4 regions of the Halanaerobium sehlinense genome follow, and region 2 is predicted to be linked to each of the others. Evidence: riboswitches for the same ligand, from Rfam matches in the RefSeq annotation. Region 2 holds a riboswitch; each other region holds the start of a gene.
The links. A riboswitch is a leader RNA that binds a small molecule or an ion and turns the genes downstream of it on or off. The one in region 2 is predicted to bind S-adenosylmethionine.
Positions count from the first base shown of each region.

Region 1: it holds a riboswitch for S-adenosylmethionine, as region 2 does, so the genes downstream of both, ACZ446_RS05030 (O-acetylhomoserine aminocarboxypropyltransferase/cysteine synthase family protein) here and ACZ446_RS01455 (methionine ABC transporter ATP-binding protein) in region 2, are expected to answer to the same signal.
Region 3: it holds a riboswitch for S-adenosylmethionine, as region 2 does, so the genes downstream of both, ACZ446_RS04340 (MetQ/NlpA family ABC transporter substrate-binding protein) here and ACZ446_RS01455 (methionine ABC transporter ATP-binding protein) in region 2, are expected to answer to the same signal.
Region 4: it holds a riboswitch for S-adenosylmethionine, as region 2 does, so the genes downstream of both, metF (methylenetetrahydrofolate reductase [NAD(P)H]) here and ACZ446_RS01455 (methionine ABC transporter ATP-binding protein) in region 2, are expected to answer to the same signal.

Region 1 is NZ_AP042442.1:1,033,784-1,041,737, forward strand. Features, by position in the region: gene ACZ446_RS05000 (ADP-ribosylglycohydrolase family protein) at 1-981, shown strand, start outside; gene folP (dihydropteroate synthase) at 997-1,857, shown strand; gene folB (dihydroneopterin aldolase) at 1,850-2,227, shown strand; gene folK (2-amino-4-hydroxy-6-hydroxymethyldihydropteridine diphosphokinase) at 2,228-2,743, shown strand; gene ACZ446_RS05020 (ATP-grasp domain-containing protein) at 2,724-3,728, opposite strand; gene ACZ446_RS05025 (RNA polymerase factor sigma-54) at 4,000-5,097, shown strand; SAM riboswitch class I at 5,195-5,298, shown strand; gene ACZ446_RS05030 (O-acetylhomoserine aminocarboxypropyltransferase/cysteine synthase family protein) at 5,452-6,729, shown strand; gene metA (homoserine O-acetyltransferase MetA) at 6,745-7,662, shown strand; gene ACZ446_RS05040 (aldo/keto reductase) at 7,790-7,954, shown strand, end outside.
Region 2 is NZ_AP042442.1:311,587-319,540, forward strand. Features, by position in the region: gene ACZ446_RS01440 (ABC transporter ATP-binding protein) at 1-290, shown strand, start outside; gene ACZ446_RS01445 (ABC transporter substrate-binding protein) at 380-1,330, shown strand; gene ACZ446_RS01450 (ATP-dependent helicase) at 1,487-3,520, shown strand; SAM riboswitch class I at 3,649-3,757, shown strand; gene ACZ446_RS01455 (methionine ABC transporter ATP-binding protein) at 3,847-4,869, shown strand; gene ACZ446_RS01460 (methionine ABC transporter permease) at 4,862-5,536, shown strand; gene ACZ446_RS01465 (MetQ/NlpA family ABC transporter substrate-binding protein) at 5,662-6,507, shown strand; gene ACZ446_RS01470 (YkvA family protein) at 6,704-6,997, shown strand; gene ACZ446_RS01475 (TetR/AcrR family transcriptional regulator) at 7,143-7,721, shown strand; gene ACZ446_RS01480 (TolC family protein) at 7,726-7,954, shown strand, end outside.
Region 3 is NZ_AP042442.1:888,684-896,637, reverse strand. Features, by position in the region: gene ACZ446_RS04360 (YczE/YyaS/YitT family protein) at 146-796, opposite strand; gene ACZ446_RS04355 (HD family phosphohydrolase) at 837-1,562, opposite strand; gene ACZ446_RS04350 (iron-containing alcohol dehydrogenase family protein) at 1,674-2,774, opposite strand; gene ACZ446_RS04345 (pyridoxal phosphate-dependent aminotransferase) at 2,802-3,965, opposite strand; gene ACZ446_RS04340 (MetQ/NlpA family ABC transporter substrate-binding protein) at 4,002-4,817, opposite strand; SAM riboswitch class I at 4,995-5,096, opposite strand; gene rsgA (ribosome small subunit-dependent GTPase A) at 5,164-6,195, opposite strand; gene ACZ446_RS04330 (class I SAM-dependent methyltransferase) at 6,222-6,980, opposite strand; gene ACZ446_RS04325 (cation diffusion facilitator family transporter) at 7,518-7,934, opposite strand.
Region 4 is NZ_AP042442.1:936,865-944,818, reverse strand. Features, by position in the region: gene ACZ446_RS04625 (LCP family protein) at 1-608, opposite strand, end outside; gene yqeK (bis(5'-nucleosyl)-tetraphosphatase (symmetrical) YqeK) at 612-1,199, opposite strand; gene nadD (nicotinate-nucleotide adenylyltransferase) at 1,204-1,806, opposite strand; gene ACZ446_RS04610 (gamma carbonic anhydrase family protein) at 1,946-2,464, shown strand; gene ACZ446_RS04605 (homocysteine S-methyltransferase family protein) at 2,554-4,947, opposite strand; gene ACZ446_RS04600 (Vitamin B12 dependent methionine synthase activation subunit) at 4,931-5,680, opposite strand; gene metF (methylenetetrahydrofolate reductase [NAD(P)H]) at 5,682-6,569, opposite strand; SAM riboswitch class I at 6,694-6,797, opposite strand; gene ACZ446_RS04590 (cation diffusion facilitator family transporter) at 6,858-7,748, opposite strand; tRNA gene ACZ446_RS04585 (tRNA-Arg) at 7,909-7,954, shown strand, end outside.

The sequences.
Region 1 (7,954 bases), 720 kb from region 2:
ATCGGACTTGCTCTTGGAGATGCTCATGGGATGCCTTTTGAAATGCTGAATCGAGCAGATGTTAAAAAACATAAAAAGAATTCTGCCTATGACTTAAATAATAACTTTTTTGTAGAGATTCCAGAATTTCATTTTTTAAAACGTGATTTAAAAAAAGCTGAAGTTACAGATGATACGATTTTGGCTGCTCATCTGGGCAGGTATTTAGTAGAAAATAATGGCGAAATAGATAAGGATGATTATTTTAGCAGTTTGGGCCAATTTATTGATGATCAGAAATTAATAACAAAGGGAGTCATTGGTCCCAGCACAGGTAGAGCAGTGACTAAAATAAGGCGCAATGAAAAATTTACAACTTCAGAAAGAGCAGGGTTTTCAAATGGTTTAGCTCTTAAGTCAGCGGTTTTAGCATATTTCTTACCTTTAGAAGAACAGAAATTTAATTTAGAAAAAATTGAAGAATTAGCATATTACTCGCATTTTACTGATGCTGCTATCTCAGCTGCTGCTGGTGTCTATGCAGCCCTTGCTGAAGCATTAGTAGGCGGAAATTTGGACGATATTTTTGCTTCAGCCCTAGATTATATGGAGCAGGGAGAAAAATATGGACTCAAGACTTTTCAGCCTTCAAGTTATCAGAGAACAAAGTTTTTGCACGAATATATTTCTGATTTAAATAAAACTGAAGCTTTGGATTTTATTGCTGAGGTGATGGGAACAGGTATCAATAGTTATGAATCTGTACCTGCAGCTTTTGCAGTTTTTAAACTATTTCCGGAGAGTGCTGCCGAAGCTTTTGCTGCCGCAGTTGACCTGGGTGGGGATACTGATTCTACAGCAGCACTTACAGGTGCTTTAATTGGAGCCTACAATGGTATAGAAATATTCAATAAGGACTGGATTGAAGAGCTTAATCAGGTAAATTCTCTTTCATTAAAAAAATTAGGCAGATCGCTTTTTGAGTTAAGAAAAAATAAATAGAGAGGTGTTGAAACCATGGAAAAAAAGAAAATTATTAGAACAAATCGAGGGGATTTAGATTACAGCAATAAAACATTGATTATGGGAATTTTAAATTTAACTCCTGATTCTTTTTCAGATGGCGGAAAATATAATGATTTAGATTCTGCACTTAAAAGAGCAGAAGAAATGGAAGCCGCAGGTGCTGATATAATTGATATTGGTGCGGAATCGAGCCGCCCTTATTCAGAAAGAGTATCAGCTGAAGAAGAAAAAGAGAGATTAATTCCAGTTTTAAAAGAAATTTTAAAAATTACTACTGTTCCAATTTCGATTGACAGTTATAAAAGCTCAGTTATGAGAGCAGCACTAGAAGCAGGGGCTTCTATAGTAAATGATATCAGTGGTCTTCGCTTTGATGAAGAAATGGCTGCAGCAGCAGCTGAATTTGATGCTCCTGTAATTATTATGCATATTCAGGGGAGACCAGAAAATATGCAGGATAATCCAAGTTATCAGAATTTAATTTTTGAAATTAAAGAGTATTTATGGGATGGAATACAAATTGCAAAAGAAGCAGGGGTTAAAGATGAAAATATTATTATTGACCCAGGAATTGGTTTTGGAAAAAAACAGGTTCACAATTTGCAGATTTTAAACAGATTGGAAAGTTTTAAAGAACTGGATTATCCTATTTTAATTGGAACTTCTCGCAAATCATTAATTGAATTTGTAAATAAAAATGAGGTTAATGAAAGGCTATTTGGGACAGCAGCTACTGTTTCAACTTCAATTCTTAAAGGTGCTAATATTGTGAGAGTCCATGATGTAGCTGAAATCAAAAAAGTTGCTGTAATGACAGATGCTGTAAAATGGGAGGGCAAACATAGTGGATAGAGATATAATTAAATTAAACGAAATGATTTTTTATGCTTACCATGGAGTATTAGAATCAGAAAAAGAATTAGGACAGCGATTTATCATTAACTTTAAAGCTGAACTTGACTGCAGTCAGGCTGCTGTTAATGATGATTTAAAGCAGACTGTAAGTTATTCTGATATATACTACAAAATTAAAGAGATATTTATAGCTGAAAAATATGATCTTTTAGAAAGTGCAGCTTATAATTTAATTAAGGGATTATTTATGGAATTCCCAAAATTAGAGTTAATCGAAATAGAAATTCAAAAGCCTTCAGTACCAATTGCAGGAGCCTTAGCTAATGCAGCAGTAAAAATGAGTAGAAAAAGAACTGAGGTAATATAAATGGAAACTGTATATTTAGGTCTGGGTTCAAATATTGACCCCAAAGTTGAATATTTAAAAAAGGCAGTTCTAAAATTATCTGATTTGCCTGAAATAAAGATCCAAAAAACCTCTTCTTTATATTTAACAAAAGCTTATGGATATGAAGATCAGGCTGATTTTATTAATGCAGTTATCTGCTTGAAAACAAAATTAAAACCAGAAAAGCTTCTAGAACAAATACTGCAGATAGAAAGTGAACTGGGAAGATTTAGAACTAAAAAATGGGGTCCACGAACCATCGATATTGATATTTTGTTTTATGATAATTTGAAATATCAGAGTCAAGATTTAATAATTCCTCATCCTGAAATAAGAAAAAGAGCCTTTGTCCTGATTCCATTAATTGAAGCTGCAGAAGAAGAACTATTTATTGATGATCTCAGTCTTAATAAATGGCTTGAGAAATTAGATTATAGTTCTGATGAAGTAAAGTTTTATGATAAATTTCCGGAGCTTAATCTAAATAAAAAGTAAATTCTTCTGAAGAAAGCAGGTTTGAATCCTTAAATTCTTTATTTTCAGCTAAATTAGTTAAATTGAGGATTGTTTTTATCGGCTCAGATATTTCTGCCAGGCCAATAAAGGAAGAACTGAGACGTGGATTGATTTCCAGCAGATAAAATCCTTTTTGACTGCAGATAAAATCTATGCCAAAATACCCATTCAAATCTGGATATTTCTTTTTGACTAAATTAACAAGCTCTTTTAACTTATATTGGTTAGGGAAGCTGTAATTAATTATGGAGCCAAAATAAGAAAAATCGTCAGACCTGATCAGCTGTTTATTAATACTTAATATTTTTAAAGTTGATGAATTAGCAGCAATAGATAAGCTGCCCGGAATTCCCGGTATTATTTTTTGGATAATTTGATCTTTATAATTACTAAGCTCTAACTTTAAAAAATCTTTTTTTGATCTAATAATTTCAAGTTCTGATCCAGCACTATACCTGGCTTTGATAACTGCTGGAAAAAAATCATCTCTTAAACTAAGTTTACTATTTTGTATTTGATATGTTTCAGGCATTTTAACAGCAGCGTCTTTAAAATTTTTGTAGAGCAGCCATTTGTCGGCTGCTTTTTTAATGCAGGCTGAACTGCTGCCTAAATTTATAATGTTTTTCGCTTCCATAATTTTAGTTATCCGATAAAGTAAATTATCTGTTTCAGGAGCAATAACTAAAAAACAATCGCTATGACTTAAATCTAAACTAGACAGCTTTTCAAAATAAGAACTATCAGAATAAAGACTATCAGTGTTCTCATCTGAAACAATAAATTCCAGATTATGCTGTTGATGTTCAATTAAATCTGTATTTTCTCGAGCGACAAAAATAGATAGCTGTAGATCTTTAATCCCAGCAAATGATTTAATTAAAGAATTCAGCATATAGCTTCCTTCTTTGTAAAAAGATTCTTTAAAAAAACTATTTCTTTTTCTACTCAAAAAATATTCCAAAAGAAAAATTCTCATAATGTTAGTTCACCACTTTTTTATTATTCAAAAAAATATTATAATATTAGTAGGATATAGCTTTATTAGTTTTAATAGACTAAATTAATCTTATCACAGTTCTTAATTATTAAAAACAGATAATATAAGATTCCCTTAAATCTATTAGCAAAATTTTTTGCTGTAAAATTGACTATAAAAGAAGGTTTTAAAGAAGTATTATTTAATATATAATATATAAAGCCTTATAATTTAGGTGGTTAAAGGAGAGTAATTTATGAAGTTAGATCTTAATTTAAATATTGAACAAAAGCAGGAGTTGGTAATGACAACTCAGCTGCAGATGTCTATTGAAATTCTTCAATATAGTGCTTTAGAACTAAAAGACTATATCGAAGATGAAATGAAAGAAAATCCTTTGCTTGAGATGATGGAATCACAGAGGGACATGAATTATAGGGAATCAAGTTTTAATTCTGTTCAAAAAAAGGATATAGAATACGAAAACTTTGTTGCTTACCAGCCTGATTTTTGCGAACATTTAGAAAATCAGCTTTTTGAAGTTCTCAATGATGAAGAGATTGAACTTGGAAAATTTATTGTAGGTAGTTTAAATGAATCTGGTGAGCTAACTACAGATTTCGAAATGATTGCTGAAATTTTTTCTGACGAAGGTTTTGATAAAGAAGCAGTAGAAGAAGTTTATCAAAGGATTCAAAAACTCGATATTAACTATGACAGCAGTTTTGCATCCTGTAAAGCAGAATATATTGATCCTGATTTAATTATAAAAAAAGAAGATGGGGAATTTTATATTGAAGAAAAAAATACTGCCTATCCTACTGTTACCATCAGTTCTTATTATTATAATTTATTAAAAAACCAGGATGACGCTATGATCAGCGATTATTTAAAGGAAAAATATCAGGCTGCTGTTTGGCTGATTAAAAGTATTGAACAGAGGAAACATACAATTAGAAAAATCACTCAAGCAATTTTGAAAAAGCAGATGGATTTTTTTGAAAATGGTTTAAAAAATCTAAAGGTTTTGACAATGGAAGAAGTTGCAGAAGAAATTGAAATGCACGAATCAACTGTCAGTAGAGCTACAACAGCAAAGTATCTTCAGACTCCTCATGGAGTTTTTAGTCTTAAATTCTTCTTCAACAGCGGTATTGATGGGGTTTCTTCAGTCAGTATTAAAGCAATGCTGAGTGAAGAGATTGAATCTGAAGACAGAGCACATCCACTTAGTGACAACAAATTAGCAGAAATATTTGCTCAGAAATATGGTTTAGATATTTCTAGAAGAACTGTTGCAAAATATAGAAAATCTCTGGGGATTAAAAGTTCAAGGCAGCGGAAAAAGAAATAAATAGTTTTTTACTGAATCATATGATTTTTAGCTTTAATTAAAAAAATATTTTCTTGACAGGATTACTAATCTATGTTAGAGTTATAAAAAACAATAAAACTTATCAAGAGAGGTGGAGGGACTGGCCCTTTGAAGCCCAGCAACCAGCAGTTGATTCTGCCCGGTGCTAATTCCAGCAGGAAGATTTCTGAGAGATAAGGAGCAAAACAGATTACCCACTCCTATATTTACTTAGGAAGTGGGATTTTTTTATTTATTCCCATTTTATTCTTTTTGAGTATTAGAGAAGGAAAAAAAGACTTTAGTATTAATTAAATTAAAATTTGAGCAGCGAAAATTAGAGGAGGAAATTAAATGAAATTTAAATTTGAGACTTTAGCACTACATGCAGGTTATGAGGCAGAGAAGAACAGAAAAGCAGCAGCAGTTCCAATTTATCAAACTACTTCTTATTTATTTGACAGTACAGAACATGCGGCAGATTTATTTGCTTTAAAAGCAGAAGGTGATATTTACACTAGAATTCAAAATCCAAGTAATACAGTTTTAGAAAAGAGAGTAGCAGAACTTGAGGGTGGAGTTGGAGCCTTAGCTGTTTCTTCAGGCCAGGCAGCAGAGGTAATTGCACTATTAACTATCTGTAATAATGGAGATCACATTGTAAGCGGCAGCTCTATTTATGGAGGAACCCATAATTTATTTAAACATCGTTTCAAAAAGTTGGGAATAGATGTTAGTTTTGTCGATTCTGAAAACCCAGAGACTTTTAAAAATGCAATAAATGAGAGAACAAAAGCTCTTTATATTGAGACAATTGGTAATCCATCTCTAGCTGTGCCTGATTTTAAAAGACTGGCAGAAATAGCCCATCAGGCAGGAATCCCTTTAATTGTTGATAACACTTTTGCTTCCCCCTATATTTGTAAGCCCTTTGAATTTGGAGCAGATATAGTTATCCATTCGACAACAAAATATATTTCAGGACATGGTAATTCGATTGGGGGAATTATTGTTGACAGCGGCAATTTTGACTGGGATACTGGCAGATTTCCTGAGTTAATTGAACCAGACCCAAGCTATCATGGAGTCAAATTTCAGGAAGAGTTTGGCAGCGCTGCTTTTATTACAAAGGCCAGAGTTCAGCTTTTAAGAGATTTAGGAAGTTCTCCCAGTCCATTTAACTCGTTTTTAACCATTACGGGTTTAGAAACACTCGCATTAAGGATGAAACAGCATTCCCAAAATGCCCAGGCTGTTGCTGAATTTTTGGAGGCTGATCCGCGGGTGAAATGGGTAAATTATCCGGGCTTAAAAAGTCATAAATCACATCAAAATGCAAAAAAATATCTTAATAATGGTTATGGAGGTATGATTGCTTTTGGTGTTGAAGGAGGCAAAAAGGTAGCTGAGAAATTCATTAATCAGCTGGAACTAATTTTACATCTGGCTAATGTTGGAGATACTAAATCTTTAGCTATTCATCCAGCAAGTACAACTCATCAGCAGCTGAGTGAAGAAGACTTAATTAAGACAGGAATTTCACCTGAATTGATCAGGCTTTCAATTGGAATTGAAAATGTTGATGATATTATAAAAGACTTAGATCAGGCATTAAGTGCTGCCCAGGCATAGAATGGAGTGATAGAAATGCCAATTAAAATTCAAAATGATTTACCAGCAGTTGAAACACTGGAAAATGAAAATATATTTGTAATGAAAGAATCTAGAGCAACTCACCAGGATATAAGATCTTTAAAAATCCTAATTTTAAATTTAATGCCTACTAAAATTAAGACTGAAACACAAATTTTGCGTTTGATTTCGAATACCCCTTTACAGGTAGATGTTGATCTGATGCATCCGGCAACTCATAATTCGAAAAATACAGCAGAGGAGCATCTGATCAAGTTTTATAATACTTTTGACGAGATTAAAACTAATAAATATGATGGTATGATAATTACCGGAGCTCCCGTTGAGACTTTAGAATTTGAAGAAGTCGACTACTGGGAGGAGCTGCAGGAGATTATGGATTGGAGTCTGCACAATGTTTACTCTACCTTCCATATTTGCTGGGGGAGTCAGGCAGCCTTATATCATCACTATGGTATAAAAAAATATCCACTATCTGAAAAAATGTTCGGTATTTTTGACCATTATAAAAACAAAAAACATGTAAAATTAATGAGGGGGTTTGATGATGTTTTTTATGTCCCTCATTCCAGGCATACTGAAATAAGGAAAGAAGATATAGAAAAGGTTGAAGAAGTAAATATTTTATCAGAGTCAAAAGAAGCGGGTATATATTTATTAGAGAGTAGAAATGGCAGACAAATATTTGCAACCGGCCATTCAGAATATGATCGCGAAAGTTTGGCAGACGAATATTTTAGAGATTTGGCAAAAGGGATGGATATTAAAGTTCCTAAAAATTATTTTAGAGATGATGATCCAAATCAAGAAATATTAATGCGCTGGCACAGCCATGCTAATCTACTGTTTTTCAACTGGCTTAACTATTATGTTTATCAGGAGACTCCCTATGATTTAAACAAATTAAAATAGATTACAGATCTTTATCTTGACAAATATTTTAATTCTCTTCCTAAATAATGTATAATAACAATGAAGATTATGAATTTTCAAATAAAAAATTAAAATCTTTGGCAGCATTATTAAGGGGGAAGATATTATGAAATTTCGAAAATTAGGCAAAACAGGTTTTAAAGTTTCTGAGGTTTCTTTTGGGGGCTGGGCAATTGGTGGTTCCTGGGGAGATGTTGATGACGAGCAGTCAATGGCAGCTTTGAGAGAAGCGGTAAATCAGGGAATTAACTTTTTTGATACTGCTGATGTT
Region 2 (7,954 bases):
TTTTTGAATCAGATTTGATTTTAATGGATGAACCTCTAGGATCTCTTGATGCCTTCAATAGATACAAGCTGCAGAAGGAATTGAAAAATATATTTTCAGAAAATGATAAAACAGTTATTTTTGTTACTCATGATATTGATGAAGCAATTTTTTTAGGTGATCAAGTTTTAGTAATGGATTCAGGAGAAGTTATTGAGCAGTTTAATTTAGAAAATGAATTTAGTTTTTCTGGAAATAAAGAAAAATATATTGAGTTAAAAGATCAAATATTATCTGAACTTAAAGCTTAATAAAGTTAGATTTGAATAAAATTTATCAGAATCACAGCAGGCCAAAATTGATTTATGATTATTTTAAATAAAAAAGGAGAATGATTTTAATGAAAAGAAAAATGATGAATATCTTAACAATTATTTTAATTACTATTTTTATTTTTTCAGCAGGAACAACAACTCTTTTGGCTTCAAAGCCAGAAAAAGTAGCTATTTCTTATGTTAAACTACCTTTAAATGTTCCTTCAATAATCGAAAAAGAAAATGAATTATTTGAAAAAGAGTTTAATCCAGATGGAATAGAGGTCAGCTTTCCAGAGATTACACAAGGTTCTAAGATGACACAGGCTGTTGCTGCAGGTTCTTTAGATTTTTGCAATGCTCTAGGAGGGACTTCTTTAATTTTAGCTGCAGCAAATGGAGTTGATATTAAGATGATTGGAACTTACAGTCGGGCCCCAAAAGCTTTTAATATTATGGCTAAAGATCCTAATATTCAAACTACTGCTGATCTTAAAGGTAAAAAAGTTGTGGGACCAAAAGGAACTATTTTACACCAGCTGCTTTTGGCTTCACTGGTAGAAAATGATTTAGATCTAAATGACCTTGAATTTGTTAATTTAGGGATTTCCAGAGGGATTTCTGCTCTTTTAACAGGGAGTGCGGATGCTGCACTAGTTGCTGGACCGGCTGTGCCTCAAGCTTTAGAAAATGGAGCTCATATTATCGAAAGTGGTGAGGGCCTTCTAGATGCAACAATTGTAATAGCCGTAAGTGGTGAGTTTTTAGACCAACATCCAGAAGTTGTTGAGCGTTATCTCAAAGTTCATCAGAAAAGTTTAAAATTCATGGAAGATAATCCAGGAGAAACTTTTTCGATAGTGGCGGAAGAGACAGGAATTTCTAAAGACGATGTTAAGCAGATGTATTCTTGGTACGACTTTAATCCTGAAATCACAGAATCAGATATTAATGAATTGCAAAAAACGCAGGCTTTTCTACTCGAAAATGGAATGCTTTCAGAATCAATTGAAATCGAGAGTTTAATTGTAGAATAATTCACTAAATCAAAGCTTGTTTTTTGAATAAAAATTATATATAATTAGAAATTGCTGCATCATAAATATTAGCTGTCTGCTGATTAAGTATTTTAATTGGCTGACAGCTTTATTTGCTTTTTCAAGCAAAAATTCTGACAATAGAAGGAGATTAGAATGAGCCATTTATTAGACGATTTAAATAAAAAACAGAAGCTGGCAGCTCAAACTTTAAAGGGTCCGGTGCTGGTACTTGCAGGTGCAGGAAGTGGTAAAACCAGAACTTTAACTTATAGAACAGCAAATTTGATTGCTGCAGGTGTGAGCCCAGAAAATATTTTAACAGTTACATTTACTAATAGAGCTGCAGATGACATGAAAGCTAAAATTAGTAAACTAATTGGATCTGAGATTATAGATGAGATGAATTTGGGTACTTTTCACAGTATTTGTTTAAAAATACTTAGAGATAACTTAAAAAAAGTTAACCGTTCTGAAGGTTGTTTAATTTATGATACAGCTGATTCAATTGCAATAATAGAAGATATTATTTTTGAATTTGGCTTAGAAGAGACTGAGTATGATCCAAAAATGATCTTTAATATAATATCTAAAGCAAAAATGGAACTGGTAATTTCGAATGATTTAACAGAAAAATATGCACAGAAAAACAACCAGGGTTCCAAGCATTTTTATCAAATTGTAAGCAGAATTTATAGAGAATACGAAAGAGTTTTAACAAACAATAATTGTTTTGACTTTAATGATTTGATTAAAAAGACAATAGAACTTTTAGAATCTGATGTAGAGATTTTAGAAAAATATCAGAATCAATTTAAATATATTCAGGTTGATGAATATCAGGATGTTAATCATTCTCAATACCATTTGATTTCTTTGTTAGCCAGACCCCAAAATAATATTTTTGTGGTAGGCGATGATTGGCAAGGAATTTATGGCTTTCGCGGAGCTGATATCAGTAATATTTTAGAATTTGAGCATGATTATCCGGAGGCCGAAGTAATAAAACTTGAAAGAAACTATAGAAGTTCAAATAATATTATTTCTGCCTCGAATCAGTTAATAAACAATAATAAGCAGAATAAAGTCAAAGAAGCTTGGACAAAAGCAGATGATGGAGCCCCAATTTTTATTGCTGGTGCAGAAAGCCCTTTGGTTGAAGCTAAGTATGTCTGTAAGAGAATAAACAATCTAGTAGATTTTTATAATTATAAGCTGAGTGATATTGCAGTATTGTGTAGAAGTCATTTTCAGTCTATACAGCTGCAAAATCAGCTGCCCAAATTTAGAATTCCACATCAACTTGTAGGCGGAGTTAGTTTTTTTGACCGCCAGGAAATCCGTTATTTTGTTAATTACCTTAAATTGCTGGTTAATCCAAATGATCGTCTTGCTTTAAAAAGATTATTTAGAATTGAAGTTCATGGAGTCGGAGAAATCTTGTTAAGTGAAATAAATAAATATGCACGTGAAAACAGAATGAAGATTACAGATGTTTTTGAAAGCCCTACTCTTGTCAAAGGAATTGGCAATAATAAAGCAGCAAATATTATTGAATTTCAGCGTCGGGTTATTGACAGTATCCATGATTTGCGTGAAGAAAAACTGCCGATGCACAAAAAAGCAGTGGAATTATATGAAAGAATAGACTTTGATCAAAATGTTCTGGCAGAATTAGATGATTCTGAAAGTCGAAAAAAATATATGAATATGTTTTTAAGTAATATGGCTGATTTTCAAAAAAATAACCCTGGGCGAGGTCTTTATGATTATTTATTGATTAATAAATTGATTTCAGACAAAGATATCACTGAAGATAATCAGGAAAAAGTAAAGGTAATGACAGCTCACTCTGCTAAAGGATTAGAATTTCCTGTGGTTTTTGTGATAGGAGCTGAAGAAGAAGTTTTTCCACACCTGAAGAGTCTGGAAGAAAAAGCTTCTGGTCAAAACCCATATGCTGTTGAAGAAGAGCGGAGATTATTTTATGTGGCAATGACTCGAGCAGAAAAATTATTATTCATTTCTTTTTCTAAACAAAAACTTTCAAATGAACAGGGGCAGTATAAGCAGATTATTCCATCCAGGTTTTTATATGAGCTTCCTGATCAAAGGCTTGATTTTACAAGTGTAGAAAGTAAAAAGGGTGGTTCAGGAATTCAAATGCGTAAAAATGTAGAAGTGATTTAAGCTGAATTAATTATCAACTGGCATCAGCTAAATAGATAATTTTCCATAAGGTTGATAACAATTAAAAATAATCCTTGACAGAGTTAAAATTGAGTGATAAACTACTAAATAACTTAAAAAGAAAATAAAAATCATCAAGAGCGGTGGAGGGACTGGCCCTAAGATACCCGGCAACCTACTTAAAATCTTTAGTAAGGTGCTAATTCCAGCATTCCGGAAAGGAATGATAGATGAGAGGTAACTGAATCCTCTCATGAGGATTTTTTTCATTTCTAACTGCTCTTGATATTTGGAGCAGTTTTATTATTTATAGAGGGTGATTACTATTGATAAAAATTGAAAACTTAACTAAACATTATCATGCAGCTCAGGGAAAAGTAGAGGCAATAAACGGCCTCAATCTGGAGGTTGCTGATGGTGAAATATTTGGAATGATAGGACCAAGTGGAGCCGGCAAAAGTACTTTGATCCGAATGCTCAACCTTTTAGAAAAACCGACTGCGGGGACTATCAATATTAACGGAACTGATTTGACTGAATTAAGCTCCCAAAATTTGAGAGCTGCCAGACAAAAAATTGGGATGATTTTTCAGCACTTTAATCTTTTATCTTCTCGCACTGTATTAGGAAATGTAGCTTTTCCACTTGAGATTGCCGGGGTTAAGAAAAAAGAGAGAAGAAAAAAAGCAAAAGAACTTATTGAGCTGGTAGGTTTATCAGATAGAGCAGATCATTATCCAGCCCAACTATCAGGCGGCCAGAAGCAGAGAGTAGGTATTGCCAGAGCTTTAGCAAACAATCCTGATTTATTATTATCCGATGAAGCAACCTCATCTCTTGATCCTGAAAGTACTAAATCAGTCTTAGAACTTTTGGCTAAAATTAGAGATGAAATGAATTTAACAATTATTTTAATCACACATGAGATGGGTGTAATTAAAGATATTTGTGATCGAGTAGCTGTTTTAGAATCTGGAAGGATTATTGAAGAAGGGTCAATTATTGATATTTTTTCCAGCCCTCAACAGCCGTTAACAAAGAAATTTATAAGTTCAGTTATTGATTTTGACTTACCAGAGAGAATTATTAAACATGTTAAAGCAGAAAGACCGGGAGAATTGATTCGAGTTTCTTTTGTTGGTGAAACAACTCATGATCCTCATATCTCTGACCTGGTAAAACATTATTCAGTAGATGCCAATATATTATATGGTAATATTGATGAGATTCAGGGTGTACCATTTGGAACTTTAGTTTTAGATTTAGAAGGACAGTTAACAAATATAGAGGAAAGTATAGCTTATTTGAGAAGTAAGGATTTAAGAGTTGAGGTGTTAGAAGATGTTTAATTTTATTACAGATTTAGCTCGCTATAATGATTTAATGCTCAGTGGTTTATTAGAAACCCTATATATGGTTGGTATGTCTCTATTTTTTGCAATAGTTGGAGGGATTCCCCTGGGGGTTTTAACAACTATTACTAGACCCGGTCATATATTGCCCAATAAGCCTCTAAATTTTGTTTTAGATGGAATAATTAATATTGGTCGCTCAATTCCATTTATTATTTTAATGGTAGCGGTAATTCCTTTAACAAGATTAATTGTAGGAACTTCAATTGGTACAAATGCCGCAGTAGTTCCCTTATCTCTGGCAGCTATTCCTTTTATGGGAAGAGTTACAGATAATGCAATTTTAGAAATTGACCATGGGGTTGTAGAATCAGCTCAGTCAATGGGAGCCAGCCCGCTGCAAATTGTATTCAAGGTCTTACTGCCAGAATCACTGCCAGCAATTATCCTGGGGCTAACACTGACTGCTATCAGTTTAGTTAGTTATTCTGCAATGGCAGGAGCAATTGGTGGGGGTGGTCTCGGCGATATCGCTATCCGCTATGGATACCAGCGTTTTCAGCTGCCTATTATGCTGGAGACAATTGTAGTACTTGTAATAATGGTTCAGTTAATTCAATTTTTTGGTAATCAGATTGCTTCATTTTATGACCACAGAAGTTAGTAAAGTGATTACTATTTTTAAATTTTAATCTTAGTTAATATAAAATATAATTGTAAATTATTTCTGAAGCTAAAAATCAGATTTAATTTAATAAAAATCAAACGAGTAGAAGAGGAGAGATAATTATGTTAAAGAAAACAATTTTGGTTTTAGTTCTTTTGACTTTTGTATTTGCTGGTGCTGTTCAGGCGGATGATCATGTCTTTAAGGTGGGAGCTACTCCTGTACCTCATGCAGAAATATTAGAATTTATAAAAGATGATTTAGCAGCAGAGGGAATTGAATTAGAGATAGTAGAGTTCACAGATTATGTAACACCAAATTTAGCTTTAGATGACGGCAGTATTGATGCTAATTATTTTCAGCATATCCCTTATTTAAATCAGTTTAACTCTGATCGTGGTTTGAACTTAAAATCGGTTATTAAAGTACACATTGAGCCAATTGCCTTATATTCTGAAGAATATACAAGTCTTGAGGAAATCCCTGAGGGAGCTTCAATTGCTGTACCAAATGATCCATCAAATGAAGGTAGAGCATTACTCTTACTCCATAACGAAGGAATAATTACTTTAGAGGATCCAACAAATCTAAGTGCTACACCAATTGATATTGTTGAAAACCCGAAAAATCTTAAATTTGAAGAATTAGAAGCTGCACAGCTGCCTAGAGTACTGCCTGATGTTGCTGCAGCAGTAATTAATACCAATTATGCGCTTGAGGCCGATTTAAATCCTTTAGAAGATGCATTAGTGATCGAGGGCAGTGACTCACCATATGTGAATGTTGTAGCTGTGAAAGCTGAAAATGTAGATAGTGAAAAAATCAAGGTATTAAGAAAAATTATTAATTCTAAAAAAGTTGAGGAATTTATTATTGAAGAATATGAAGGTGCTGTAGTTCCAGCATTTGAACCTGTTGATAATGGTAAAGCGGCCGATGCCAAAAAAAGCGGCGATTATATTTATTAATTAGAATCAAAAATCAAATAAATTTTTTAAAAAAGTGATCTGCTTTTATAGGGGTCACTTTTTTATTTTAAATAAACAATTTTTTATTATCTGACATAAAAAGTTAAGTGTCATAATAATATTAAAGGATAATGTAAAATCACTTATTGTAATAGTAGGAAAAGAGGTATATAATTTAAAAATGAGGTGATGATCAATGTCTAAAAGTCTGACAACCGTTGTTAAAATTGTACAATTTATGAAAGATTCTGATGTTAAAATATCTAGAAAAGCTTTATTTTTAGTTCCTATAGCTTATCTAATTTTTCCATTTGATTTAGTAGGTGATTTTTTTCCAATTCTGGGTCAATTAGATGATATAGCAGTTTTCGTAGTAATGTGGCCAATTTTAAAAAATCTACTGGGAAAATATGATAAAGGGGACCCGGATATCGAGAAAAGCAGAAAAGACCGAGATGCGATAGATATTGATGATTATACAGTTGAATAGATAGAAATTAAAGTAATTTAAATAATAAAAGAAAAAAATTTTATTATTACTCGACCAAACGGTTGACAAAAAAATAATTAAGATATATAATGACAACTGACCGGTTAGTCGAGAAACTTTTCAAAGTAATCAAAAGGAGGTTTTTATGTCAGAAGATACAAGAACAAAAATCTTAACTTCAGCAGTTCAGCTTTTTTCTAAAAGTAATTATCATGCAGTTTCGATGTCAGAAATAGCTGAAGGTGCTGGAATAAGCAAGGGGACACTTTACTGGCATTTTGACAGTAAAGAAGATTTGTTTAGGGAGATCACAATAAATGGGATGAACTATTTTAATGATAAATTCAAAAAGATATCCCAGTCTGATAAAAATAGTAAAGAAAAAATATACAATTTGATTAATTGTGTATTAAATACTTTTATAGATCATTTGAATATGATTGATGTATTTAGGAATAATGTTGAGTTAATCAGCAGTGAATTTAAAAATACTATAGAGGCTAAACATCAAGAAAATATCAGTGTTGTTGCTAAAATTATTGAGCAGGGAATTGATGAGGGTGTTATTAAAAGTAAAAATCATGCTGATATGGCATCTTTAATTTTATCAGTTTTATTTACTCCTCAGACAAAAGAATTATTGGATAGAAAAACTGAAATAGAAAAACAGGTTGATTTTATTTACGATTTTATAATGTATGGAATAAGTCGAAAGGAGAATTGATAAGATGAAAAATAATATGAAGCAGAGAAACATAGTTTTAGTAGTTTTCTTATTATTAATTCTATTCTTCTCCAGTTCTGCAGTTTTTGCAGTCGGAGAATTAGAATTAGATGGAGCAGTAAAATTATTAATTGAAAATAATAGAACTTTAAAAAATACCCGAAGAGACATAGAAAATGCTGAAAAAGATATAGATTTAGCAGTGAGAAGTTATTTTCCAAGCTTAGATCTGC
Region 3 (7,954 bases), 580 kb from region 2:
ATTATCTATTTCATTTATTTCAGTAAACTATCTACCATTCCTTCTTTTCTATCTATTAATTAGTTAATAAACAGCTAAATAAGGATTTATTTAAAATTAAAACCCCAGATATTTTATCTGAGGTAAGGAATTAATAATCAACTTGTTATTTAACTGTCCCCAAAATTTTCTTAAAAGTTTTAGAAAATGTTTCGTGTTCTACCTCAGATGCTTTAAAACTAAACAAATTAAAAATAAGATCTATACAAAATCCAATTCCGAAAGCAGCAATAACAGTGCCTAAACCAACAGGGCCACCTAAAAGCCAGCCTGATAATACTACAGCTGCCTCAATCATTGCCTTAGAAACTCCTGAACTAAATCCAGTCTTTTTTTCAATTGCAACCATCAAACTATCTCGTGGTCCTGCGCCAAATCCAGATGACATATAGAAAAAAGTTGCAGTAGCAATAATTAGCAAACCCAAAAATAAAGTTGGTATTCCTAAATAAAATGAATTTATTTGGGGAACGAAATCTAAAACCATAATCATATCAATAAAGATACCGATCATCAGCATATTAAAAAAAGTTCCCAATCCCATCTTTTCACCCATCATAATTGCAATAATACAAATTATAAAGCCGACAATTATAGATATTCTACCAATTGTCAAGCCAGAAATATTTGCTAACCCTTTGTGGAAAACTTCCCAGGGAGCAAAACCAATATTTGCTCTCATTGTTACAACTATCCCAAGGGCATAAAGAAATAAGCCGAAAAATAATCTGCTAAATCTAACTGTGAATTTATACATATCCTATCTCCTATTGTCTTTTTCTCGAATCATAAACTTCTTAATTCTTATTGTTATTTAATGACTCTTCTATGTCTTCTTTCTTAGTCGCTATAGTATCAGCCAGATGAAGCAGTCTTACATCAGGATAGAGTTCCTCAGCCTTCGATCTTTTTCTTTCATCAAAGGGGCCATAAGGTCCCATATGATAAGTAACTGCCAGTATATCTCTTTCCTCAAGTTCAATAAATTTTGTGGCCTCTAAAACAGCCCGTAGAGAATGATTTAAAGGCAGATTATTTTCATTATAATTCCAGTCACTTCTTACATCTGGAGGGGCAATATTTCTTCCATCCTTAAACCACTTAATCAAATCACTTGCATATTCTTTAGAGATTATAAACTCCTTATTTTCTACAAACTTATCTAAACCATAAGTATTGTATAAGTCCATATTATCTCTAACCAAACTTCTTAAAAAGTTATTCTGACCTTCGGTAATAGTATGCTGCATCTCTGATGTATAAGCAAAACATTTTTCTAAATCATGGATAGAAGCCTGAATAATAATGTTTTCTCTAGGAATACCAGCCTGTGTTTCCTCATTTAATTTTAGATATTCCCTTTTAACATTTTCAGTATGTTCTAAAAGACCTCCGGTTATATTTAAATGATGTCTGATGCTTGCAGGTTTTTTATAAAAATCAATTTCTTCTAAATATAAGATTAATTCCTCTATTCCTTTTTTGCCCGTGTTTTTTAAATCTGTAATAAAATTATCTTTCATTTCTACACCTTCCTGTATGTTAAAGTTTGATATTTTAACTTCGTCGTCTATCAAATTTTAACATTTTAGCTCTAATAAAACAAGGAGATTTAAAAAAGAGCCAGGATAAATTTAAGATCTATTATTTAAATATGCCTCTGCTTTGAGATTAACACTTTTAATTGCTTTAAAAACAGCCTCTGCCTTGACTTCAAATGGTAAATTGTGAATAGATTCTTCTGGAGCACAGCTTTTATCAGCTGCTTTTTTTAATTGTGCATCAGCTGTATTTTCTAAACTAAGATCTTTGAGTGTGACAGGCTGTTCTAATTTTATTAAAAGAGGTAAAAGCTCATAAAACTCTTCTTCTCGCTGCTCAAGTTCAAGCTGAACTAAAGTACCAAAAGCAACTTTTTCACCATGGAGCAGATCATGAGTCTCAGGCAGAACTGTTAGACCATTATGAACAGCATGAGCAGCAGCAATCCGGCAGTTATCACCACCTATACCACCTACCATTCCTCCCAAAGAAATTATGGAGTCTACAACTTTTTCTACAGCTTTAGTTGCCTGTCTATTTTCCATATCTTCTGCTGCTGGAACAGCGAATTCAAAAAGAACATCTTTTAACTCTTCTGAAATTTTTAAAGCTGCTCTAGTGGGAACATTTTTCTCTTTATCAGCAGCAGATGCACGTGCTTCATAAAATTTAACAATTGTATCTGCTATGCCTGCTTTAAAATAGTTTATAGGAGAATCAGCAATAACTGCTGTATCTACTAAAACTAATGCCGGACTGTTCTGGAAAATAATATATTCTTCAAAACTCCCCTTTTCATCGTAAAAAACTGACAGGGGAGTCCAGGCAGCACAATTGGAGGCGATAGTTGGAATTGTTATTAATTTTCGATCAGCATAAGCCGCCGCTGCCTTGGCAGTATCAATAGCTTTACCTCCTCCAATCCCTATGATTAAATCAAAATCTTCAGTTGCCGCTAAATCAGCTATGCGCTGAGATTCTTTTTTAGTTACTTCTCCCCCAAAAACTTCCTCTTTAAATTCAATATTGTATTCTTCTAAACTATTCTGGAAGTCTTCTCTGACCACTTCTAGTGTAGTCTTATCACCAACAAGTAGAGCTTTTTTCCCTAATGGAGCAATATGTTCTCCAGCTCTAGCTAAAACATTTTTATCCTGCAGATATCTATTTGGAGATCCCATTACAATATGCATTTATTCACACACTCCCTTAAATTAAATTTATTTTTTAACTTTACTCGGCAGTTTTTCCAATCTTTTTAAAGCTTTAGCCAGTGTCTTTTTGGTTTTAGCAAAATGGAAACGGATCAAATGATTAATGTCATCTTTAAAAAAACTGGATCCAGGAACTGCAGCTACCCCAATTTCTTTAATCAACCATTCACAGAATTTAAGGTCATCATCAAAGCCAAATTCACTAATATCAACCATTACATAATATGCTCCCTGTGGCTCAGTATATTTAAGCCCAATCTTATCTAAACCATTTAAGAAAAATTCTTTTTTCTCCTGATATGATTTTTGTAAATCTTTATAATATTTTTCATCAAAATTAAGTGCAGTAACTGCTGCTTCCTGAAGTGGTGCTGCAGCTCCAACTGTTAAAAAATCATGTATTTGTCTGGCAGCAGTAGTTATTTCAGCAGGTGCAATTAAATATCCAAGCCTCCAGCCTGTTATCGAATAGGTTTTAGAAAGAGAACTGCAGGAAATTGTTCTTTCAAACATTCCCGGCAGTGAAGCAAAATATAGATGCTTATTTGGAGGATAAATAATATGTTCATAAACTTCATCAGTAATTACAAAAACATCATATCTTTCTACCAGTTCTGCAATGGTTTCCAGTTCAGAACGGGTGAACACCTTACCAGTTGGATTAGAAGGATTGCAGAGAATTAAAGCTTTGACTCCCTGCTTTAGCGCCTCTTCTAATTCCTCTGGATCAAAATTGAACTCTGGCGGGTTAAGATTGACATAAATAGGTTCTGCTCCTGATAAAATTGCATCAGCAGCGTAATTTTCGTAAAATGGAGAAAAGACTGCTACTTTATCTCCAGGTGTACAGACTGTCATCATTGCGGCCATCATCGCTTCAGTGCTGCCGCAGGTTACAACAATTTCCTTTTCAGGATCAATTTCAAAACCCATAAATTTTGACTGTTTTTCAGCTAGAGCTTTGCGGAAATTAGAAGCACCCCAGGTAACTGCATACTGGTGTATACTACCAGCTGCAGTTTCTTTTAAAGCATCTTTCAACTCTTCTGGTGGGTCAAAATCTGGAAAACCCTGAGATAAATTAACTGCATCATACTTATTTGAAATTCTGGTCATTCTTCTAATAACTGAATCACTAAAATTGTTTATTTTTTTATTTAATTCTGGCATAATATAACTCCTTCATATTTAATATTTTCGAGGCTGTTAAAATGCTGGGATAACTGCTCCGTCAAATTCTTCATTAATGAAAGTTCGTATTTTTTCAGATTGATAGGCTTCTACAAATTTCTTAATTATAGGATTATCTTCGTCTTCCGGCCTTACTGCCACTATACAAACATAAGGGGAGTCACCATCTTCAATATAGATAGAATCCTCTTTCGGATTCATTCCAAGATCAAGAGCATAATTTGAATTAACAGCTGCAGCGGCTACATCTGGTATAACTCTAGCTGTTTGGGCTGCCTCAACCTCGTGAAACTTTAAATCAAGTGGATTAGATTCGATGTCTAAAATGGTGGCATTGATACCTGCTGAATCATCTAACTCTATTAAACCAGCTTTTTCAAATAATAGTAAGGCCCTGCCGCCATTTGTTGGATCATTTGGAATAGCTATAGTTGAGTTCTCAGGAATTTCATTTAATGATTCATATTTATCAGAATAAATAGCAATGGGAATTACAATTGTTTTTGCAATTGATACTAAGTCTAAATTGCGGTCAGATTTAAATCTTTCAAAATATGGTATATGCTGAAAAGTATTAGCATCTAAACTACCATCTGCTAATGCTAAATTAGGTGTTACATAGTCTGTAAACTCAACAATTTCAAGCTCTACATCTTCTTCTGCCAAAATCGGCTGCACAGCCTCTAGTATCTGAGCAAAAGGGCCTGCTGTTGCACCAACTTTTAAAACTTGATCTGCTGCTATTACTGTATTTGCTGCAATTAATAAATACAAAACTGCTGCTAAAACTACTCCACTACTGATTAAGATTGATTTAAATGATTTTTTCATAATTTAGATTCTCCTCTACTTTTTTAATATTAATAAATTTATTATTTCTAATTTTGTCAACCGTATTTTCTCTAATACACCTCCCAATAAATATTTGCTTAAAATAAAAAAGCCACTCCTAATAAAACTGAAAGAGTGGTAAAAAAATAAACCCTCCTGAGAGGGTTTTATAAATTCCTCTCATCTGTCATTTCTTTGAAATGCAGGATTTAGCACCTTACCATACTGGTAGGTTGCCGGGTTTCAAAGGGCCAGTCCCTCCACCACTCTTGATGAATTATTAAATTTTAATTTTTATTATTATTTGATTATAGAGAATATCATCTAAATTATATTTTGTCAAATTCTATAACCCCATTAATTCTTTATATTTTAACTTATTTGCATATTCAGCGCCAAATTTTCTTTTTCTTTCTAAATAAAGCAATTCTTTTTCCAATTTTCTATAATTTTCGAGTCTTGCTTCAGCTAAATTCCCCTCTTTAATAGCTTTTTTTACAGCACAACCAGGTTCTGAATCATGCTGACAGTCATTAAATTTACAGTTTTTTGCTATTTTTTTAATATCTTCGAAACTTGCATCAATTCCATTACTTTCATCCCAGAGTTGAATTTCTCTCATCCCAGGAGTATCAATAACAATACCACCATTGTCTAAAACTATTAATTCTCGGTGAGTGGTAGTATGCTTCCCTCTACCATCACTTTCCCTAATTTGATTGACTTCCATCTTTTCCTGTCCCACCAGCTGATTAATTATTGTAGATTTCCCAACTCCAGAAGATCCCAGAAAAGCAGCAGTTTCTCCTCTGTTTAAATATTGTTTAAGCTCATCCAATCCTTTACCAGTTAAAGCACTAACTATATGAATTGGAACCCCAAATGCCACTGTTTCAACTTCAGATTTTTTTGCTCCAGCATCATCAGCTAAATCAGCTTTACTCAAAACGATTACAGGTTTAGAACCACTATCCCAGGCAATTGTGAGATATCTTTCCAACCTTCTTAAATTAAAATCCTGATTCAAAGATGTTACTATAAAGACTGTGTCAATGTTGGCAGCTACTATCTGTTCTTTAGTCTCAGCCCCGGCTGCTTTGCGTGAAAACTTGCTTTTTCTGGGCAGTATTTTATGAATAATAGCTCTGTTTTCATTATCCTGAAGGTCAACTAATACCCAGTCTCCAACTGCCGGAAACTGATTATTATAACGCATCTTACCTGTAATCTCAGCTAAAACTTCTCCTTTTTCTAAATACAACTTATACATTCCTTTATATTCAACGGCAGCTCTTGCAACCTGAAATCTTTCTTCAGCCTCCATTTGAGCTAATTTATCTACAAAAAACTGATTCCAACCTAAATCTATCAAATTCAATTTGAATTCCTCCCTTTTCAGCTGAGTTAATTTTCAGCTGTTTTTTTGGCTATATAAAATCCATAACTTAAATATTCTTTGTATTTTTTATATATCTGAATTTCTTTTTTTTCATTTTCTACAATTTTCTTTGCAGCTTCCGAATGATCATGCCTTTTTAAGAAGTCACTAAAACGAGCTTCAATTGGCTTATAGTAATTTTCAAGCCAGCTGGATTGGGGCAGATAAAAGTATCCTGCCGGTGTGAATCCATTCTTCTCTAAAACTTTAAACTTATTTGAAGCTGTATCAATTTCTGGATATTCACTATTCCAGTATTTTTCAATTTTTTCTGGTCTTTTATCAGTCAACCACGTAATTTCACTTACTGCCAAATAACCGCCAGGTTTTAAAAACTTTTTCCAGTTTTTTATTCCTGCTTCAAAACCCATAATGTAAATTGCTCCTTCAGACCAAATAATATCTAGTTCTTCTTGCTCAAAATCTAAGTTATCCATCGATTTTTCCAGTGTTTTAATTTTATTTTTTAGTCCTTTTACTTCTGCTTTTACTTCAAGCTTTCTCAAAAATTCTGGAAATAAATCAACTGCCGTTATCCGGCCATCAATATTTTCTGCAAGAGTTATTGTTTGAGCACCAGAACCACAGCCAATATCTGCAAGCTTAAGCTTTTTATTCTTACTAATTTCTATTAAATCTAAGGCCTTTAAAGTGTCAGCAGTACTGCCTGGCCCCTGTCTTTTTGCTTCTTTATGAAAATCAATTAACAATTCTAATTCTGTAATTTTTATTCTCCTTTATAATTTATTTTTTAAATTAATTTTAAACAAATTCTTTCTAATTTTTTAGTCTAAATGCAAAAAAACCGTAGGTTAGTTAATAAACCCACGGCTAAAATAACAAAAACTATGGAAATAATCCCATAGCATAGAATAATCAGCTGTATATATTAAAGATACAGCTTTATAAATTATTATTTTAATTATACTAGAGTTTATTAATCTATAATCCATACTAATTCACTTCTTCATGATTACTTAAAAATAGACGCAATAATCCCTCTGATTTAAGTTAAAATTAAAAAAGTATGGAATATTTAATTTGCTTTTAGACTAATAAACTAACTTTCATAAACGCATTTCTCCTCATATTTTCTATAAGTAATTATAACAGACCATTACTTTATAATCAATAAAATTTTTCATGATGTAGAAACTATTAAACATTTTTCTTATTTACAAACACTTTATTCATATTGTTTTGTTTCTAATTATTTAATATTTATAGCTTTTCATCATCTTCTTCAGGTTCAGTATGAATATTTATAATAGTGTTATCATTGATAACAGTGCTGTAATAAGTGCTATGATCCCTGGAGATTCTAGATAAGTTGTTAATAGGATAGCTGAATAAATATTTTTCCCACTAGAATATAAGATCCCTAACCCAACAATAAATAATACAATTCCAATAATTGTTGTTGCTAGAGTTTCAAATTTACCATGGCCATAATTATGGTCTTTGTCAGCCGGTTTTCTAACTATCCTAAAACTGATTAAAATAACTATATCAGTTGTAAAATCTGATAAAGAATGAATAGCATCAGCAATCATTGCATTACTATTACCCATTATTCCTGCAAGTAATTTAATTGATGTTAAAATAAGATTTATAAAAAATCCAACCCAGGTAATTTTATTTGCTTTTTTAGCACGAATATCTTCTAATGATATATTCATTTTTTTCACCCCACATTTTT
Region 4 (7,954 bases), 630 kb from region 2:
ACAGCATCTACAAATTTTTGCTGACGCTCAATTCTACCAATATCTCCTCTTTCATCACGGTATCTAACATATTGAAGTGCTTCTTTTCCATTTAGGTTCTGCTGACCTGCAGGAATATTAATGTACAAACCACCAGCTTTATCAACATAATTCAAATGGCGAGAAACATTAACATTTACACCACCTAAACGATCAATTATTTTTTCAAAACCTTTAAAGTCAGTTTCTAGAAAATAATCTATATCAACATTGAGCATTTCTTCTATTGTTTTTTGGGTTAATTCGATCCCACCATAGACATGAGAAGAGTTTAATTTTGTAAACTTTCTTTTGCTCGAATTTATATAGGTGTCTCTTGGCAGAAAAATTAGTCCTGCTTCTTTACTATCTACATCTAGACTGATTAAAATAATTGTATCTGCTCTTGAGGCACCATTAATATCTGAATCATATCCTACTGCAAGTATATTGACTTTATTTTCTGCAAAAGGTCCTTCGGAAGAAATTTTAGTTAAATCATCATTCCACAAAAAAGCCATTGTAACACCAATGATGACTAAAAATATAATTAAAGCAATATATTTCCAGTCAGTTAATTTTTCTAACATTTATTAATCACTTCTCTTTAATAGTTTATTTCGTAAATCATTTGAATAAGGATGGATAAAATTATCCTGTTCAAGCTGATATTTAATGATATTATTGGTTATTAAATATAATCCTAATTCAAAATCTCTTTCAATTTCTTTCCTAATAATCTCTAAAGCAGGAAACTGCCTATCTTCTGAAATGAAATCGGCAGCATAAATAACCTGAGCTATTTGTCCCATTTCGGGGTGGCCCAAGGTATGAAAACGTATTGCTTCTAATATTTCCTGATCTTCAACTCCAAATTCATTTTTGGCAATTACAGCTCCAGCAGGAGCATGCAGTATTGGAGTTATAGAAGCTTCTAAATCATCAACAGACCACTGAGAATCCTTTAAAATTATTTTTAATTCTTCATCAGTTTTAGATTTGGCAATATCATGCAGTAAAGCAGCAGTTTTTACTTTCTGCTGGTTAAGATTTAAATTTTTAGCTAGTTTAACCGCTGATTCTAAAACAAATCTCGTATGTTGATATCTTTCTTTTCCTAAAATGTTTTCTATTTTCTTTAAATCAGGTTTTGTTAATAAATTTTTATTAACTAATGACATCTAATCACCTATAAAGATTATTTTTTTCAATATACTTTTTGATCTTATCTAATGTTAAGTAGCGAATAGAATTACCTTTTCGAATTTCATCTCTGATAAACGAAGAAGAAATTTCTATATTTAAACTCTGATATGTAAATATATTCTCTAAATAATCTTCATATTTTTGATCATTTATAAGCTTTTCTAAATTATAACCAGGTCGACTAAATACAATAAAATTAGCTTTGCTTAATAAATATTCCGGATCTTTCCAGTCAAAAATTTCTGCTAATGAATCTGCACCTATAATAAAAAAGACCTGATCAGCATCAATTTGTGGTACAAACTCTGCTAAAGTTTTTGCAGTATAAGAATAACCTTCATTTTTCATTTCCCAATCTGATATAGAAAAATATTGATTATCATCTACAGCGTACTTCAGCATTGCTAATCTATCTTCATTTGGTGAAATAGTCCTATCTTTTTTATGTGGCGGCCTGCCGGCAGGCATAAATATAATCTTAGATAATCCAAAATAATTTTTTATCTGTTCAGCTAAAATAAAATGTCCCTGATGAGGGGGATCAAAAGTCCCTCCAAAAATAGCCACTCTTTTTTTTGACATATTTTCCACCTCTGATTTCATACACCTTTAATTATAAATTATTTTATCAGTGCTTGCAAGTTAAATGGCTATTAAAAAAGGAGTTTTAAACTTTAGATAGAATTCATATAGTGATAACCTAAAATATGGAGGTTTTAAAATGCTTTATAAATTTAACAAAAAAAGTCCTAAGATTGCAGAAAACTCTTTTATTGCTCCAGGTAGTCAAATAATTGGAGATGTCGAAATAGCTGAACACAGCAGTATCTGGTATAATACTGTAGTTAGAGGTGATATTAAAAAGATAAAGATTGGAAAATATTCTAATGTTCAAGAAAATTCAACTGTCCATGTTGAACAAAATTTAGGTGTTGAAATTGGAGATTATGTTACTATTGGTCATAATGCAGTTATCCATGCCTGTAAAATCGGTAATAAATCTTTAATTGGAATGAATGCTACTATATTAAGTGGTGCACATATTGGTGAAGGTTCAATTGTAGGAGCTGGTGCTGTAGTTCCTGAAAATGCTGAGATTCCAGCTGGAAGTCTTGTTTTAGGAGTGCCAGCAAAAGTTATCCGCAGTATTACAAAGGAAAAGGTAATTGAACTAAAACAGCATGCTCTCCACTATGCTGACCTTGCTGCAGAACAAAAGAATATTGAAAGAATTGATTAATTTCAGGCAGGCTGGAGTTATAAATTATAAAACCTGCAGCCTGCTATTTGTTAAAGATCTATTATTTGTGGTCTAAGTTGATCAACTAATTATTCAGTAATAATTTTTTTGGCAATTTCTACAGCTTCTTTAGCATCTCTGGCATAAAAATCTGCATCAATCATATCTGCATAATCTGCGGTTAAAACTGCTCCACCTACCATGATTTTACAATCAGCTACTTCTTCCCGAACTGCTTTAATTGTTTTTTCCATATTTTTAACAGTAGTTGTCATCAAAGCACTTAAACCAAGAAGTTTTATTTCATTCTCTTTAACGGCTTTAACAACTTCCTTTATATTAACATTTCTTCCTAAATCTATTATCTGATAACCATAGTTTTCAAGCACAGTTTTCACTATGTTTTTACCAATATCATGGACATCACCTTTTACAGTTGCCATCACAATTTCCCCTTTGGAAATATCCCTGCCACCTGTCCGGGCCATCTCTGCTTTTAAAACATTAAATGCTTCTTTAACAGTTTCAGCTGACTGAACGAGCTGTGGTAAAAATATCTCACCTTTTTCATAACGGTCACCAACAGCATCCAGAGCCGGAATTAAATATTCATTTACTACTTCCAATGCTTCTTTTTTCTGGAGAATTTGATCTGTCAAACGACCAGCTTCCGCTTTCAGACCTTTAATTATCACAGTCTTTAAATCTATATCTTTTCCACTCTGGTTTTTGTCTGTTCCCTTTTCATTTCCAGTATTTTTTTCCTCAGCCATATAGTCTATATATTCTTTAGCTCCCTGGTCAATATTGTTCAAAACTGCTGCTGCCTTAATATTTGCCATCATTTCTTCATCATTAGGATCAATAATTGGTAGATTTAATCCCTGGTAGAGTGCCACCGATAAAAAAGTCCGGTTTAAAACTGGACGATTTGGCAGACCAAAAGATACATTGGAAACTCCAAGAGTTGTTTTAACTCCTAGTTCTTCCTTGACCATTTTTAGGGCCTTTAGAGTTTCTCGAACACCTTTTTGCTGAGCAGAGGCAGTTAAAGTTAAACAATCTATTATAATTTTATCTCTGCTAATTCCATATTCAGCTGCTTTATTTACAATTTTCTCGGCAATTTCAAAACGCCCCTCTTCAGTCTCTGGAATTCCATTTTCATCCATTGTCAATCCAATTACAGCTGCACCATATTTTTTTACTGCTGGTAAAGTTTTCTCTAAAATTTCAGTTTCTCCGTTAACTGAATTCACAATAGCCGTCCCATTATAATATCTGAGTGCTTCTTCTATAACCTCAGGGTCACTGGAATCAATTTGTAATGGAATATCTAAAATCCCCTGTAGTTCTTTGATTAATCTAACCATCATCTCTTTTTCATCAATATCAGGGAGTCCAAGATTAACATCTAGAATATCTGCTCCTGCATCTACTTCTTCTACTGCAACTTTCAAAATAAAATCCAGATCACCATTTCTTAAAGCCCTTTTAAATAATTCTTTACCGGTTGGATTAATTCTTTCTCCAACTACATTAACCCCTGCCAAATCTCTATGTTGAGAAGGAGAGCAGACAATAGTTTCTTTTATAGGATTTCTTTTTTTCACCTTCTTATTTTTTAAATTATCAGCAATTAAAGAGATAAACTCTTCATTTGTACCACAGCAGCCTCCAATAACTGCAAGTCCTTTTTCATAAAGCCTGAATAATGGTTTAAAGTATTCCTCAGGTGAAATCTTAAAAACTGTTTCTCCATTTTCTACTACTGGAAGCCCAGCGTTAGCCTGTAAAATTACTGGAGTTTCAGAATAAAGAAGAAGCTCTTCTACCAGCGGTTCCAGCTTTTCTGGCCCCAGAGAACAGTTTAGCCCAATTCCATCAACTCCAAGGCCTTCCAGAACTGCTATCATAGAGCGAATGCTGCCTCCAGTAAAAGTTCTGCCATCTTCTTCAAAGGTCAAAGTACAGAAAACTGGAAGATTGGAATTTTCCTTAGCTGCCAAAACTGCTGCTCTGGCCTCATAAAGATCAGCAATAGTTTCTATATGAATTAAATCTGCCCCACTTTTAACACCTTCTAAAACCTGCTGCTGATAAAGGTTATAGGCTTCATCAAAAGTTAAACTTCCCATTGGTTCTAATAATTCTCCCAATGGCCCCATATCAAGAGCTACTGCTGCCTCAATACCAGATCTCACAACTGCTCTTCGGGCATTTTCTACTGCTGCAGAAATAACTTCTTCTACGGAGTAATTACTTTCTTCCAGCTTTAAGGCATTTGCGCCAAAAGTATTTGTTGTTAGAATCTCTGCCCCTGCTTCTAGATAGCTTTTATGTATATCTATGATCTCTTCAGCTTTTTCAAGATTAAGTTTTTCCGGTATATCTCCTGCTTTCAGACCTCGCTGCTGCAGGACTGTACCCATTGCTCCATCAAATAATATTATTCTCTTTCCAAGTTTATTTCTTAGCTCCACAGTAAATCCCCTTTCTTCTTAACTCACAATCATCGTCTAATAAACACTGTCTGCATTGTCGCTGCTCAAATTCTATATCCCTTGCTTCAATATTTTTAGACTCATTATTATTGACTTTTGACTCTTCCTTATTTTTTTCAGTTTTTTCTGCAATTACTCCAATTATAGCTGTAACTGATTTAGTAGGTATTAACATATTATATTTAGAAGCAGTTAAACCAATTTTCTTTGGTGCATCGAGAATATTTAGGAACTCTTTTTGGATATCTATATCTAAATCACCATAGCCTGGACTGTAACGAAAAGTTATATCTTTATTGCCTTCTTTCAAAGCTTTTTCTTTAATCTCAGCTTCTACTTGATCACAGCCTTCTTCTATAGCTGTTGTAGCACAGGCATCAAAAACCATAGACTTAGTTACTGATATTTTCTCATAAAAAGAGATTTTCTTATCAACCTGAGCCCCCAGAGTAGCTGCCAGCAGATAAACTTCTTCTGAATTACTCAGATGTTTTTTAATACTATCTCCTTTTAAAATTAGAGTCGTATTTAAAATTTCAATTCCATCAGCCACAGTTTTAATCGGATACTTTTTATATAAATATCTAAAATTAATCAATTCTTTTATTTCAGCAGTTGACTCCTTAATCAAACGATTAATATTTTCATCTTTTAGATCTTTTGAAGTCTGTAAATATCTTAAAACTTCTGTTCTATCAATTTTAAATTTCATTTTAATCAGCCTTTTTACAGTTAATATGAGTGATTAAAGAACCTACGGCCTCTTTGATTCTTCTTGCTACATAGGGATTATTCATTGTATAAAGATGAATTCCATCTACCTCACTGGAAATTAAATCAACAATCTGTTCTACTGCATAAGCAATACCTGCATCTCTTAAAGCTTCTGGATTATCTTCATATTTTTCAAATATTTTTTTGAATTTATCCGGGAAATAAGCACCTGATAATTCTATAATCCTTCCAATCTGTTTTTTATTTATTACCGGCATTATTCCAGTCTCAATTGGAACATCTATTCCCTTTTTTCTTGCTTTTTCACGAAATTTATAAAAAAGTGAGTTATCAAAAAACATCTGAGTTATTAGATAATCTACCCCACAGTCAACTTTCTGTTTTAAATATTCAATATCCTGATCAAGACTTTCAGTTTCTAAGTGACCTTCAGGATAACAGGCAGCTGCAACACCAAAGTCATTATGCTTTTTTATATGATCCACAAGCTGATAGGCATAATTATATTCTCCCAGTAATTGCCCATCTGCAGGTTTATCACCGCGAAGAGCCAGAATATTATCAATTCTTTTCTCTTCCAGTTCTGCTAAAATTTGATTTAAAGTTTCTTTATCAGAATTTATACAGGTTAGATGAGCTAAAGCCTCTACTTTATATTTTTCTTTAATAATTGAAGATAATTCACAGGTTCTATTTTTTCTAACCCCACCCCCTGCTCCATAAGTTACACTAATATAATCAGGATTAATATCTTTCAACTCCTCTAAAGTTTGATAAATGTTTTCTATTGGGGTTTCTGCTTTTGGTGGAAAAACTTCAAGTGAAAACACCAATTCTTTCTGCTCAAAAATCTTTTTGATCTTCATTTATATCCTCCTTAAACTCCTCAACTACTCTTTTGAAAAAATACTGCTTTCTATTTTCTGCTTCGATTTCAAAAACCTATTTCAAAAACAAAAAACCACTTCCTAAGTAGAAGTGGGATACAACTACTTATCTTCCAGGTATTAACCTGCTGGATTTAGCACCGGGCAGTATTACTGCTGGTTGCTGGGTTTCTCAGGGCCAGATCCCTCCACCACTCTTGATAAGTCATTATTCTATTTTAAATAACTTTACCATATTAAAAGATTTGTGTCAAGCAAATTTACAGCTTAGGCCCGGCAGTCTTCGGACTTACACTCTTCATTTTCATACTCAATTTCCACTGTTACATGATCAATTCCTTCTTCTGCAAGCAGACTTTTTACCTTAGATTTTAAAGCTATTATTTCTTCTCTATTTATCTGGTCATTAACAATTAAGTGGGTGCTTAAAAAGTTCTTTTCTCCCTCAAGTGTCCAGACATGCGTATGGTGAACGGAAAGTGCCTGACTCTGTTCAACAATTTTCTGCTGCAGAGCTGAGATATCAATTCCTCCAGGAACTCCCTGCAGAAAGATTGTTAAAACTCTTTTTAACTTTGAAATGACATTATATAAAATGTAAATATTGATTAATAAAGATAAAAGTGGGTCTAAAACCGGTATGCTTTTAAAGATTAGAACTATACTAACAATTAAAACCGCAGTCCATCCCAGCAGATCTTCCATTAGATGCCAGCTTACAACTTCCTTATTTAAAGAACTGCCACCTCTTAATTTTAAAACTGAAATTCCATTAACAGTAATCCCGATAATAGACAGCAATAACATCCCTTCTGGATGCACAGCCTGAGGGTTAAATATTCTCGGTATTACTTCTGATAGAATAAAAAATGAACCTAAAATTAAAACAATGCTGTTTATTAAAGCTCCCAGCAGAGAAAAACGGGCATATCCATAGCTAAAATCTTTATCAGCTCCCTTTTGAGAGTAGTTTTCAAGATACCAGGAAACAGCCAGAGAAATGGAATCCCCAAGATCGTGCAGGGCATCAGATAAGATGGCCATACTGTTAGTTAACAAACCACCGATAATTTCGATAATTGAAAATGATAAATTTAAGAAAAAAGCAAATTTAATATTTCCCACTGCAGAATGATCGTGTTCATGATGATTACTCATTATAATCACAAATACCAGTCATATTTTATTCCCCTTTATTTATTATGTTTAAAATTATAGCATTGAAAGGAGTTTAAAACTGTTAAATAATTTCTTTTGCTGATAAAATCTGAAGCTTATTGACATTAGCCGGTCTGTCTGTTAAAATAATTTAGGTAATGCCCCCGTAGCTCAGTGGATAGAGCAAAGGCCTCCGAAGCCTTGAG